2 regions of the Neobacillus sp. GCM10023253 genome follow, and region 1 is predicted to be linked to the other one. Evidence: a T-box and tRNA genes for the amino acid it is inferred to sense, from the RefSeq annotation. Region 1 holds a T-box; the other holds one or more tRNA genes.
The links. The T-box of region 1 lies ahead of ACFPA1_RS16660 (valine--tRNA ligase). A T-box ahead of a tRNA ligase gene usually reads a tRNA of that ligase, here a tRNA-Val.
Positions count from the first base shown of each region.

Region 2: it encodes a tRNA-Val, which carries the amino acid that the T-box ahead of ACFPA1_RS16660 (valine--tRNA ligase) is inferred to sense. The anticodon was not compared.

Region 1 is NZ_JBHSHV010000012.1:505,229-512,504, forward strand. Features, by position in the region: gene ACFPA1_RS16660 (valine--tRNA ligase) at 1-734, opposite strand, end outside; T-box leader at 787-1,020, opposite strand; gene ACFPA1_RS16665 (O-antigen ligase family protein) at 1,133-2,458, opposite strand; gene ACFPA1_RS16670 (hypothetical protein) at 2,650-2,838, shown strand; gene ysxE (spore coat protein YsxE) at 2,865-3,917, opposite strand; gene spoVID (stage VI sporulation protein D) at 4,011-5,144, opposite strand; gene ACFPA1_RS16685 (hypothetical protein) at 5,291-6,064, opposite strand; gene hemL (glutamate-1-semialdehyde 2,1-aminomutase) at 6,228-7,276, opposite strand, start outside.
Region 2 is NZ_JBHSHV010000003.1:140,349-147,624, reverse strand. Features, by position in the region: gene ACFPA1_RS01110 (pyridoxal-phosphate-dependent aminotransferase family protein) at 1-84, shown strand, start outside; gene ACFPA1_RS01105 (aldo/keto reductase) at 196-1,122, opposite strand; gene ACFPA1_RS01100 (iron-containing alcohol dehydrogenase) at 1,271-2,464, opposite strand; gene ACFPA1_RS01095 (hypothetical protein) at 2,719-3,195, shown strand; tRNA gene ACFPA1_RS01090 (tRNA-Val) at 3,278-3,350, opposite strand; gene ACFPA1_RS01085 (hypothetical protein) at 3,513-3,737, shown strand; gene ACFPA1_RS01080 (alpha/beta hydrolase) at 3,842-4,567, shown strand; gene ACFPA1_RS01075 (YjcG family protein) at 4,694-5,206, shown strand; gene ACFPA1_RS01070 (GNAT family N-acetyltransferase) at 5,213-5,635, shown strand; gene ACFPA1_RS01065 (ATP-dependent helicase) at 5,763-7,276, shown strand, end outside.

The DNA of each region.
Region 1 (7,276 bases):
AGGTGCTTGTAACGATCATCTTCCGGGTGAACCGCAACCGCAGAATCCCCAAGCATCGTTTCCGGACGAGTTGTTGCTACTTCAATGTAGCCGGAACCGTCTGCTAACGGATACTTCATATGATAAAAGGCACCTTGAATATCCTTATAAATAACCTCAATATCAGAAAGGGCCGTTTTTGTGGATGGGTCCCAGTTAATGATATATTCGCCGCGGTAGATTAAGCCTTTGTTGTAAAGGGTAACGAATACTTCGCGAACCGCTTTTGAAAGTCCCTCATCGAGAGTGAAACGCTCTCGGGAATAGTCAAGTCCTAAACCTAACTTTGCCCATTGCTCACGGATATGGGAAGCATACTCTTCCTTCCACTTCCATGTTTCCTCAACGAATTTTTCCCTGCCAAGGTCATAACGGCTTTTGCCTTCGCTTTTAAGCTTTTGTTCAACCTTTGCCTGGGTCGCGATTCCAGCATGGTCCATACCCGGAAGCCAAAGAACATCATAGCCCTGCATCCGCTTCATGCGTGTGATGATATCTTGAAGAGTTGTATCCCATGCATGCCCTAAATGGAGTTTTCCAGTAACGTTAGGCGGTGGGATAACGACTGTATATGGCTGTTTTCCCTCATCATCTTTTGCTTCGAAAAATTTCCCCTGCAGCCACCACTCATAACGACCTTTTTCGATGGTTTGCGGGTCGTATTTGGTCGGCATCGTAATTTCTTTTGTTTCCATCTGAATTTTCCTCCTTTGTCTTTCTAGAAACAACAAAAAACCCCATTCGTCATAAAAGGACGAATGGAGTTGCTTCGCGGTACCACCTTTTTTCCAATCATAGTGATGATTGGCACTTCATCGGATAACGGATTTCATCCGTCTTCTACTACTGGAGTCTTTTGACCTGTTCACAGAAGAAGCTCTTGGGCGACTTTCCGATGATCCGCTTAGGAAACCTTTCAGCTAATGGTTCCCCTCTCTAAAAGCTGGCTTTCACCGTACTCTTCCCTGTCAAAGCTTTCATTTTTAATTATATAGTTATACTACCCAAAAAACGGGGTTCACGTCAATCAGGTTAACCTTATTTTTTATAATTTATACTATATGCAAAAAGGATGCTGCTTGCTTACAGGTTATTAAGCTGACTTATATTTTTCCATAGTTTCTCCTGATGAGTTAAGACCTAATGTATTTTTTAGAATGGATTCAGCTTTCGCAAGGGTAATTCCAAGAATCCCCCAAAATATCGGAGCAACTGGTACAGTACTAATATTAAAAAAAGCCTGAACTAAATATCCGAAAACGGTTGACAGTAATCCATAAAGAATGATTTTATCTTTCCCTTCAGCCATTTGAACTGCTCGAATTGCCTTTCGGATAACAAATATTAAAAATAGTAAATAGGTTACTAATGCCGGAATCCCTAGAGTAATTGCGATTTGTAAATACTCATTGTGTGCCTTATCAACTACCGTATTTTGGTTACCTAAAAATTCCTTTCTTTCCTTAGGGGTAGCCTTGAAAATAAACTCAAAAGTATCGGGACCTGACCCAATCCAGAAGTATTCCTTAACAAGCGGAAGCGATTTTTTCCATATAAAAAATCGGGAAGACCCTTCATGTCCATTACTTTGATTTGTTACCACTTTATATGAATCTGAAATGATTGAATATGCCCGAAATGAATAATGGCTCTTCTCCAATGTATTAATTCCCGTGGCTAACAGTATTAAAGTTATTACTAGGACCGCCCATTTCCTCCAAAGATTTTTCCTTTTAAAGATTACAAATATAGTAAGAAACACCATTCCTAAAAAAACACCTAAATATGCACTTCTGGTATTTGAAAAAAGCATTGAGATAAATGATACCGAGATAGAAATAAAAAATAACTTGGTTAGATTTTTATCTCGAGCAGTAATATATAGGGTCATGCTTAAAAGCAAAACTAAAACAAGATAAGACCCAAAAAAGTTAGGATTATCGAAAAAGGTATATGTACCAGAATAATGACGCATAGCACTGTTTCTAGGCAAAAAATCCAAGGAATAATGCTGCAATATTCCATAAAGAGAAACTATTAACGAAACTATTGCCATTCCCGAAAGAAGTTTCGTTATTTTCCGAGTGTCTAAGAGCCTATAGCAAAATAGAAATACACTAATATAACAAAAGAAAGTAATCAAACCTTCGCAGCGGTCAATTGTACCATACACCGCTGTGTAACTATATTTTGAAAAAGCTGTCGATATCTCTATTAAACTTAAAAATAGAATTATAATATATAAAATAGTGCGGTTATTTTTTTCAGGGATTAAACTATAATATTTTCGTTTAAGAATAATATAAACCCATGTGCAGATCACAAATAGATACAAATAATCTGTCTTTATGGTTGTATAGTATGGGTCATACCCCCAAGGATAAATCATCAGCGGAAAAAACAATAGAAACCAATACATTCAAATAACTCCTTATGTCGCAAGTCCTGTGTAAAAACACCTAGTATTTCAATTACTTCTAATTATTCCATTTCTTTTCAATTTATTCAATCTGAATTTAAAGCGGTAAGTTTTGGATGAATTTTGGGGCATTCACACAAATTTTCGAATATACATATGATAAGGGTAAATTGGGAAAGGGGGGGTTTGGGGTGAAGAATTTCCACAAATATAAACACCGTCCCTGGTTTAGAACGTTTCGGAGATTGTCCGGACAGCTGGTGGTCCCATTTATTATCTTTCAGTTTATACGAACCATTTTTCTGCCAACTATTTTTGATGTTCTGTTATTATCCCTTTTTATCGTCATTGCCATTTCCATTTATTTTGAAATTATTTAAGGAGCCCTATGTGCAGATGAATCCTGCTATTGGGCTCCTTCTTTTGCCTGCTGTGCTGCCTCTTGGGCTGCTTTTTGCTGATTCTCAATTTCCGTCATCCGCATCACAATATATTCGGTATTTTTTAAATGCCAATAGCGATGCTGCAGCTGGCGGACATATTTTAACTCATTTTTCGGACGAGGCTTCCGATAATACTTCTCTGCCATTTGGATGATGGGTATTGGGTAGGCCAAGTAGCTGTTGAATAATAATTTTTCCTCCGGCTTAAACGGAAAATATTTAAAATAATGATAAACCAAACCAATCACATCATCATTTCGCTTTGGACTTGTGTTTAAAGTCCTTGATACATATGGGAGCAGGTCATGGATTGGTGAGCCGTAACGGGCATTTTCAAAATTAATAAAAAAGCCGTATCCCCGTTCATCATAAAGAAAATGATCGGATGAAAGCTTCCCATGGACAACCACCATTCGGGCTTTCTCATTTTCCTTTGTGCTCTCATACCATTCTTCAAATTTTGATTTTGAAAACCGGAGCGCCTGGCTGATTTCATTGTAGTATAGGCAAAACAGCAGTTCGAATGGTGACATATAGGTTTTCTTTTCGCAAACATCAATGTATCCATCAAGAAATTCTTGATTTTTATCAAGCAGCTGCAAGGTTTTTTCGTAATGCTCGGCCCGCTCCTCCTTGTTTACTTCGATTTCCTTTGCGGAAAGGGTATGAAGCCGGGCCAATTCACGAAAAAGCTGCTGGCTTTTGTACTGGTGGTCTTCTCTTTGGTCATTCGCCATCCAAGGCATGAGATAGTAAAGATTATTATCATGCAATACCGCATATCTGCCGTCCATTGTGGGATAAATGGGGACAATCCGGTTAAAGCCTTTTTGATAGAGATAATGGACATGCCGAATAAAATCTGTCCCTAAGGCTGGGGGAATTTTTTTCAGGGCAAAGGTACCTTTGTTAGAATAAATTTTTTGAATGCCGCCAAAATCCTCTACAAAATACGGCTCTACCTGGTAGTTCTCCAAAATCGGCGTAAGGGTCTCCAGCCTATTCGAGTCATTCATGAGAATTCACTCTCTTTCATTTAGAAAAGCAAAAGGGCATAAAAAGAAAGCAGAGCAGGCCCCGTTCGAACCCGCTCACCTTCTAAGGTCTGATTATTTTTTGGCAAAGGCTGCCGGAACATATAATACTTGACCTTCATAAACATCCTGGTTCAATTCAAGATTGTTAACACGAAGGAGATTTTGAACTGAAACATCATATCGTTTAGACAAACTTTCTACCGTATCCCCTCTTTGAACAATACAAACCTTTAACCTTGTTTGCGAAGAACCTTCGTCCTTTCGGGCAAAGAATTCTGTCAGGGTCATCGATTTCTTCTTGGCACCAAACAGCTTCTTCTTATGCTTTGGCTCCTCTTCAGATGACGATGAAGATGACGAGCTTTCCTCTTCATATTCCACGACTACTGCTGGGGATTCCTCCACAATGATTTCTTCCTCAAACTGAACTTCAACCTCTACAGGCTGTTTTTCTTCTTTTCTCTCCTGATAACGCCATGCAGGTTCGTTTGCTTCGGCATTATACTCCTGGTACTGCCAAGGCGGCCGATATTCCTGCTGCTCCTGAGTTTGTTCCTGAGGTTGATAATTAAAGTTTGGGAACTTTGAAAATGCATCTGTGCTCTGTTCTTCCTCCTGCGGTTTACGTGCTTCCGTCTGGAATAAGAAATTGTTTTGATACGGGCTTTGTGCTGTTGGTTGAGGGAATTCGTATTCTTCCTCCTCTTCCTCGGCTCCGGCTCGGTACAGGAGTTCAAGTTCAGGCTCTTCCTCCTGCTGCTGTTGCTGTTGCTGCTCATTTCCATAGAGGCCGCTGATGGTCAACTCTGCTGACAGCTTTAAGCAGCTGCGCTCAGGCATGGAATAATCAAACGTTTCCACAAGGACATCGATATCATACACACTTTGAATTCGATTGTTAGGAATCGTGATATCAACCGGGAATCGATGTGAAAATTCAGCTACTCCCTCCTCACGCTCAGCCACCCGTTCTACAAACTTCTGTGAGACAGCACCCTCTTCATTTCCTTCCTCTTGGTCCTTGTAGCATTTATATTCGCCGGAAAGCTCCAGCGAACCGCGTATGGTGACGTACTGATCGTTTTCCTGGATGGTAATATCCGGGTCTAAGGAAATGGAAATAAGCTCTTCGACTTCCTGTCCTTTTCTAAACCACAGGGACTCCTCCACAGAAAATCTTAGGTACGATTGATTCTCCTGAGACAAAGCGACTCCTCCTTTCGTTTCCTAATGCAAAATCACTATGTCACTTACACTTTATGAGGGGAAATTTTTATTTATGAATAAAAAAGCTGGATTGTGCAGAAAAGAGGCAAAAAAATAAACTCCCCTAATTGGAGAGCTGGATTGTTCTAATGGTTTATCAAAGATTTATAATCTTCGATTGTTTTAATGGCTGATTTCATTGAGTCATTAGATAACTTGTTTTTCATTGTGTTTTTTAAAATAGTTTCTAATTGGGGGCACAATTTGATTTGCTTTGTGTGTGCATCGGTCTGTTTTAGGGCATCTGACAGGGCAATTATTGGCCGTTTATTTTCCGCGACAACATCTTTATTGTTCTTTACTATGACCCACTTGGTATTCTCTTTAACCGCTTTAAATTCTACCTTAATCGGGACGGGTTCTTCCTTAATATAAGTCCGGCTTAATGAGTGGGCCTCCTGTAAATATTTTTTATCTACTGCTTGGTCTTTAAAAAATATTTTAATAAGGGGCCGGGGCGCTTTTGTTTTGTCGCAGTAATATAAAGGATACTGGGCGTTTCTCGATATCAATGCTATGTACAGGCTTCTTAAATGTTGGAGGTAGCTATTAGACTCTTGTTTGACAAAAAAATCACCTCTAGTAAACTCGTTGTTTTCGTTGTACATGAGTGTTTGAAATATTTTTAGACTATCGGTGTAGATGTTGATGATTTCATGTTTATGGATGTCGTTTTCTTTTATTAATTCAATTGTTTTTTCTAATGCATAGCCTTCTGCTATATTTGAGGTAGGGTTGATATGCTCAGTTTTAAAATGGTGTTTTTCTATGAAGCCAAATTCGTTTACCCTTACGATTCCTACTCCGATGGTGTGTTCCTTGGTTGAGCCGTCAATATAGTATTCTATCATTTTTTGCACCCGCTTCTCATACGACTTTTTCTACGACGATTTGATTAAAGACCTTTTGTAAGACCAATAAAATCCCTTTCAAAAGAATAATATATTGTTACATATTTTACCACAAAAAAGGCAGTGGACTAATTTTAAAATTTAATCCACTGCCTTCTTATAAAAACAAATTCTATTTAAGCTTCGAAAAAGCAACCTCAACAGCCTTAACCGTCTTTTCAATATCCTCATCCGAATGCTCAGTTGATAGGAATAATCCCTCAAACTGAGATGGCGGCAGGAATACGCCTTGATCGGCCATCTGGCGGTAGTATTCGGCAAAGAATTCCAAATTGGATGATTTGGCTGTTTCATAATTGATGACCTCTTCATTCGTGAAGAAGAAACCAATCATCGAGCCAGCACGGTTAAAGGTAACTGGAACTCCATATTTTTCCCCAGCAGCCTTAATACCTTTTTCTAGGATATCTCCCTTGCGGATAAACTCATTGTAGTGCTCTGGTATCAACTGGCTTAAGGTTTCATAGCCTGCTGTCATCGCAAGCGGATTTCCGGATAACGTACCTGCCTGGTAAATCGGGCCGCTTGGTGCAATGCGTTCCATAATATCCGCACGGCCACCGTAGGCGCCGACAGGAAGCCCGCCGCCGATTACTTTTCCTAAACAGGTCAAGTCCGGAGTGATACCGAAGTAACCTTGAGCACAATTGTAGCCGACTCTGAAGCCGGTCATGACTTCGTCAAAAATTAGAAGAGCTCCGTATTGGGTGGTAATATCACGTAGTCCTTGCAAGAACCCTGGTAGTGGTGGAACAAGTCCCATGTTGCCCGCAACTGGTTCAACAATGATACAAGCAATATCATCGCCAAATTGTTCAAAAGCGTATTTTACGCCTTCAAGGTCATTGTATTGTACTGTGATTGTATTGGAAGCAACACCTTCAGGTACACCTGGGCTATCAGGCAAACCAAGTGTAGCAACTCCGGATCCAGCTTTAATTAATAATGAATCACCATGGCCATGGTAACAGCCCTCGAATTTTAAAATCTTATTGCGGCCTGTAAATCCTCGAGCTAACCTTAAGGCACTCATCGTAGCTTCCGTACCCGAGTTGACCATTCTGATAATTTCAATTGATGGTACGCGGTCTTGCACAAGCTTGGCCAGTTTGTTTTCCAATAGCGTCGGAGCTCCGAAGCTTGTTCCTGACTCGGCAGTTT
Region 2 (7,276 bases), on a different contig from region 1:
ACAATGAAGGAAATGGGCTTTTCAGTAAATCCGGAAAAGGCAGCTGTAATTTTCCAGCAGTGCCTGACGCCATTGAAAATGTAATGCAGAAAGACCTGTCCCAAAATAAGGACAGGTCTTTTTAGCTTAGCTTATTTCCGCTTAATGATATAGCTTAGAAAGGCATTTAAGAGGTTGGATTTATTCTAATATAAATTAAGGCACAATATTCCCTGCTGCTTTATAAATTTGATACCATTCTTCTCTAGTTAATTTGATTTCAGATCCCATGCAGGCATCGTGCATTCGACCTGGATTGGTTGTTCCGAGTACGACCTGGATGTTGGCCGGATGGCGGGTAATCCAAGCAACCGCAATCGCAGTGTTGGTGACACCGTATTTTTCAGCAATTCCGTCAATAGTTTTGTTCAATTCAGGAAAACGTTCCAAATCCCCAAGGAATGAACCTTCAAAAAAGCCGTGCTGAAATGGGGACCATGCTTGAATGGTTAAATCGTTCAAACGGCAGTATTCTAAAATGCTGCTATCACGATTAATAGCCTGATCAATTTTCATATTTAAGGAAATTCCCGAGTCAATCATCGGAGTATGGGCGATGCTAAACTGGAGCTGGTTGATCACCAGTTTAAATGGTATGTATTTTTGCAGCAGTTCAATTTGGGACGGATTGTGGTTCGACACACCAAAATATTTTACCTTTCCGCTTGTATGAAGCTGTTCAAAAGCTTCAGCAACTTCCTCAGGCTCCATTAGCGGGTCAGGGCGGTGCAGAAGGAGAATATCAAGATAGTCCGTTTTTAAACGTGTTAAGATACCTTCAACAGAATTCAGGATATGATCCTTTGAAAAATCAAAAAAGCCTTCCGGCAAACGGATCCCACATTTGCTCTGCAAAATCATGTTTTCACGAATTTGGGAATTCATTTGAATGGCGTCAGAAAATATTTCTTCGCATTTACCTCTTCCGTAAATATCGGCATGGTCAAAGAAATTGATCCCTTCTTCCAAAGCCGTACGGATTAACTTTTCTGCCTCTGGCACCGATAACGAGGTTAACCGCATATTGCCCATAATCATGTTTGAAGCTTTTAAATCGGTATTGGCAATGTTTATATATTTCACACTCTATTCCTTCTTTCATTGTCTTTTCCCTCTTACATATTAAATGAAAACTCGCCGATTGGCGAGGCCGTTAGGACGGTTCATGAGGCGTAGTTAAATTTCTTATTAAAAAAGCCATTGTAAAAAAACAATGGCTTTAATGAAGCATTCATACTATTTCTTTAACCGAGAAATCATATTCATAACATATTCGGTATAATTGTTCAATTTCCCACTGTGTGGGGACTTTTGGATTATTGGCTGGACTGCCGCTATCTAATGCATCCTTGGCCATTTTACTGATGGCGCCGGTAAATTTATGTCTGTCGATTCCCCACTCCATTAAATTCGGTATTTTTAAAGCAGAACATAGCTGCTTGACCGATTCTACTGCAAATTTCGCCCTTTCTTCTTTTGAACGATTGGAATGGTTGGGGGCAAAGATATCCCCTAAATCGGATAGCCTGTCAATGCAGGAATCCATACTAAATTCAAGTACAGCCGGAAGCAGCATGGCATTGGAATACCCATGCGGAACATGAAACAGCGCCCCAATCGGCCTCGACATTCCATGTACCAGACATACAGACGCATTGGAAAACGCCATTCCTGCCTGAAGGGCGCCAAGCGACATGGCTTCCCTTGCTTCAAGGTTTTCTCCATTCGTATAAGCTTGATAAAGATTTTGGACAATGAGTTCCATGGCTGATAATGCCAGCGAATCTGTCATAGGATGCCCTTTTTTGGAAAGATATGCTTCAATGGCATGGCTTAATGCATCCACGCCTGTTGCGGCAGTTACATGCTGCGGTGAGGAAATAGTTAAGAGCGGGTCGACTATAGCTATTGAAGGCATAAACGCCAGTTGTTTGACCATGATTTTTACATTCGTGGAAGGGTCGGTAATGACCGTGACATCAGTCGCTTCTGAACCTGTTCCGGCTGTGGTAGGAATCGCGATATGCGGGATTGGCATCGCTTCGGCAATCTTTCTGCCGCCTGCATAGTCACCAATATCCCCTCCGTTTGTTACTAATACAGCAACTGCTTTGGCGGTATCGATACAACTGCCGCCGCCAATGGATATAAGTAAATTACACTTTTCCAAACTGAACTGCTCAAGTGCTTCAGAAACATAGTTGACTGTCGGTTCAGAGTCTACGCCTAGAAATACACGGCTTTGAACACCATGATTTGCTAATAACTGTTTGCATTTATCAACAACCCCAAGGTGATTCATGACTTTGTCTGAAATAATTAACGCTCTATCCCCTAATCCTGCTCCTTCCACTCCTACTTGGTTAAATGCCTGTTTTCCATAAACGATACTTTGTGGAGTCCTAAAATAAACAATATCCCTCATCAAAAAAATCCCCCTTCCTATGTAAACGATTACATAATAACAAAAGGAGAAAAAGAATTGTGTTGAAACTTGTTATATTCACTCAATTTTTTTAAAACCTTTTGAGCCTAAGCACCAATAAAAAATTATTGAACCGTACCTAATTGTCTGTCATATTCCATGATAATCCGGGACAAACTGATTAGTACGATATATGTTTACTTTAAAAATGAGCATTTAGTCCTAAAGGTATATCCTTGGAAGGGGAAGTTGGCTTGTCAAATCCAATTGAAAAGTTATTTTGGAGCATTGCCCTTCCGGGGTTTGGGCAATTATTAAATAAAAAATATCTTAAAGGTTTCTTGTTTGTTTTTTTAGAAATTCTGGTGAATACACAAGCAAATTTCAATACAATCATTATGCTAAGCTTTCATGGAGAGATTGAAAAGGCAATTGCTTTAACTGATTATCAGTGGCTTATGTTTTATCCTTGCTTATATTTCTTTGCAATGTGGGATGCGTTTAAGGATGGAGGCGGAGGCAGTGAAAGATATTCCTTCCTTCCGTTCGTATTTGCCGCTTATTTTGTCACGGTCGGCTGTATTTATTCCCCGAAATTAAAAATCTTTGGTGTCTTGTTTGGACCAGTCTGGCTGCCGATGTTGTTTGTCATTCCAGGCGTAGCAATAGGAATAATTATAAAAGTAATTATTAAAAAGTTCACTGAACCAAAAAAGCAGGCTTTTGATTAAAGTTTGCTTTTTTAATATTTATTTTTTCACCATTCCTAAGACAAATAAAAATCCTAACATCAGCAGATGTTAGGATTTATGATGACCTGTGAGGGGTTCGAACCCCCGACCTCAACCCTGTCAAGGTTGCGCTCTCCCAGCTGAGCTAACAGATCAATATTTAAGCTATAAATATTATTATAGTAAAAAAGACAAAAAAGTCAATAACAATTTTTCATTAAATACCCCTCTAAAAAAATAGAACACACATTCCTCTTTTCGTTGATTAAAGAACTAATGTTCGGTTATAATAATTTATAGAAAGGAGGAGTTTTAAAATGGATGGCCTGTTTATTCGTTCCATCGAAGAAAATATTCCTTTGGAGATGATTTATCTTGCCGAAAACCAGAAAATTACCCAGCGAAGTTTAATAATTAAAGAGGTAACTGACGAATACATTCGCGCCTACTGCCTGCTGCGGAAACAAATCCGTACCTTTAAACGGGACAATATTCTTTCCATCATGCCTGATCAGCATCATAAAAGCCGTTACCTGCATTAATCCTCAACCTAGCCCCCTTATCCTTACACACATTTCTGCATTTCCACTTTCATTATGGTAAAATTCTTTTTGTAAAACAGTTGAACTCGGGGGGATTTTTCAAAATGGATTATCCAAGAGGTACCATTACAGAACAAACATTTTACAGCAATGAACTTGGAGAAGAAATGCAGCTGCTCATTTACCTTCCAGCCAATTTCTCACCGCTATATAAATACTCGCTGCTGATTGCTCAGGATGGCCGTGATTATTTTCAGCTTGGCCGAATTGGTCGAGTGGCAGACGAGTATCTTTCTATAAAAGAAATGGAAAATTTAATTATTGTTGGGGTACCCTATAAGAATGTAAAGGACCGCCGCAGAAAATATCATCCTGCCGGAGACCAAAACCGGCAATACATACGCTTCCTTGCTCATGAATTAGTCCCCTTTTTGGACAGTGAATATCCAACGTACCAAGTTGGGACAACCAGAGCACTTATAGGGGACTCGCTTGGTGCAGCGGTTTCCCTAATGACTGCATTGCAATACCCGCATACATTTGGGAAAGTGCTGCTTCAATCTCCCTATGTGGACGAGATTGTGTTAGAAGCTGCCAAGCATTATACAGAGCCGTTATCACTGGAAATTTATCATGTCATAGGAAAACTCGAAACCGAAGTGAAAACAACAGATGGAAAAACCAGCGATTTTCTGACACCCAATCGGGAGCTTTCAAAAGTCCTTTCCAAAAAGCCTTTTAGTTATTTTTATGAAGAATTTAATGGAAATCACACTTGGACCTATTGGCAGCCAGACTTACGACGGGCACTTAAAATGATGTTCTTGTAAGCCATTTGGATTATTTATTATATTTAGAAAATTTGTTATAATAATAAATACCCATTTTTACTCGCTATTTTCCTTGTCATTCCTTGACTTTTGATAGAACCCACTACTTAAAACGGAGGTACCGCCATGAAATTTGGAGTTGTTATTTTTCCATCGAAAAAGCTTCAAGACCTTGTAAATTCTTATCGCAAGCGCTATGATTCGCATTATGCTTTAATCACACCGCATTTGACATTAAAAAATGCCTTTGAAGCAACTGAGGAAGATGTGAAAGAATTTGCCGATAAACTGCGGAAAATTGCCGGCAACACACAGCCTTTCACCTTAAAAACTACTAAAGTGAGTTCTTTTCATCCGGTTAACAATGTTATTTACTTTAAAGTTGAGCCGACAGAAGAACTAACTTCCTTACATGCAGAAGTTAATAAAGAATTTAGCGAACAAAATCCGGAATACGCATTTGTCCCCCATATTACGATCGGCCAGAATCTATCCAATGATGAACACTCCGATGTTTACGGGTCGCTGCGTATGAAAAGAATTGACCACGAAGAAACGATTGACCGTTTCCATCTCCTCTACCAGCTGGATAACGGCTCTTGGACAGTTTCTGAAACATTTCGGTTTGGAAAGGAATAGTTCTAAGTGACAGTAAAAGTTGTTGAAAACCCAAAAGAACTCGAGGACGCCTACACAGTTCGGAAAATAGTTTTTGTAGATGAACAAAACGTCCCCTTTGAAGAGGAAATTGATCAATTTGAAAATGATGCCACTCATTTTGTGTTGTATCATGAAGGTAGTCCAGTAGGGGCCGGACGATTCCGCAATGTTGAGGGCTATGGAAAGGTTGAACGAATTTGCGTCCTCAAAGAGGCTAGAAACATTGGTGCCGGTAAAGCCATTATGGAGACAATCGAATCCCATGCCCGGGAAAAAGACTTCCGAAAGCTAAAACTTAACGCCCAGACGCAGGCCATCCCCTTTTACGAAAAATTGGGCTACGAGGTAGTCTCAGAGGAATTCATGGATGCCGGAATTCCTCACAAAACAATGGTAAAGAATTTATAGAAATATGCACTTGCCAATATTAAAGTTGGCAGGTGCTTTTTATTGGTTTTCTTCAAAACTTCTTTCCCGCCATTCCAGGTTTTGATATGATAGAACATGTCTTATTTCAAAATAGAGGGTTATAAAAATGAAAACAGCAGTTTATCGAAATCGGAAGATTGTGATTGACGAGCTCAATCGTGAGGAATTCCAGTCTATTTACATCGCCGGCAAAAGAGGCGAACTATCTTGTCCTACTTGTAAAGAAATGGTGCAGCTGTATCTGGGAATCCTAAGTGACCCCCATTTTTTCCACCATTCTTTACCGGAAAAGAGATGTCCGGTACCAGGAAGACTTGACACAGGGCTTCAGCCACAAACAGAAAATCACTATATTGAACGAAACGGGTTTAGAATTCCCCAGGGCAGAACCATTACAGAAGAAAATTCTGCTCCTGTAAAATTTAAAACAGCAAAACCTATCGAATATAAAGTTCCGTTTAAGCAAACACAGACAAATTCTCCAGGAAGCCTTCCCCCCTATTTGCAGCAGCTATCAGCAAATGGAGTTATTTTAGATGATAGTCAGACGAAAGCAGTAATAGATACGGAAGGCCCCTTATTAGTGCTTGCCGGTGCCGGAAGCGGCAAAACAAGAGTGCTGACTTGCCGGACCGCGTTCATGCTCGAGGCTAAACAAATCGATCCTCGAACCATCATGTTGGTTACATTCACCACCAAAGCAGCAGCTGAAATGAAAAATCGCCTTCTTTCCTATCCAAATATGAAGCGTGAAAAAATCCAGCAGCTCATAACCGGCACGTTCCACAGTATCTTTTACCGGATTCTCATGTTCCATGATGCCGCCAGTTGGTCCTCTGACAAGCTGTTAAAAAAAGAGTGGCAGCGGGATAGAATTTTGAAAGAGGCCGGTAAAGAACTCGATTTGTCCGAAAAGGAATTTGCTTATGATCTAGCACTGCAGCAAATTGGACTATGGAAAAATACGATGCTTCTCCCCGCAGAGGTCAGACCGGCATCAGAATGGGAAGAAAAAACCGCAATTTTATATAAAAAATATGAGGATTACAAAAACCGTGAAAGTTTGTTTGATTTTGATGACATGCTGATCGGCTGCTATCAGCTGTTGAAAACCACTCCTGCCATATTGGAGTATTATCAAGACCGATTTCAATATTTTTTAATCGATGAGTTCCAGGACATCAACAAGGTTCAATATGAATTAATTAAACTACTATCGAATAAGCACAAAAATGTTTGTGCTGTTGGTGACGATGACCAGGCCATTTACTCCTTCAGAGGAAGCGACCCAAATTTTCTGCTTGAATTTGAAATGGACTTCCATTCATCAAAGACTGTAACGCTTGAACAAAATTACCGTTCATCTCATGAGATTGTTTCGGCCGCCAATCAAGTAATTTCTGCTAATAAATTGAGAAAAGCAAAAAAAATGCAGGCGCAATTTTCTAGCGTTGAAATGCCACTTACTTTTTTCCCTTTTGACGAAGAGGAAGAAGCCACTATGATTGTCACTGATATTTCTGAGCGGATTGCAAACGGAGCAAATCCCGCTGATTTTGCTATTTTGTATCGGACCAATGCTGCTTCAAGGGCCGTGTTTGAACGGCTGGCGCGTTCGAA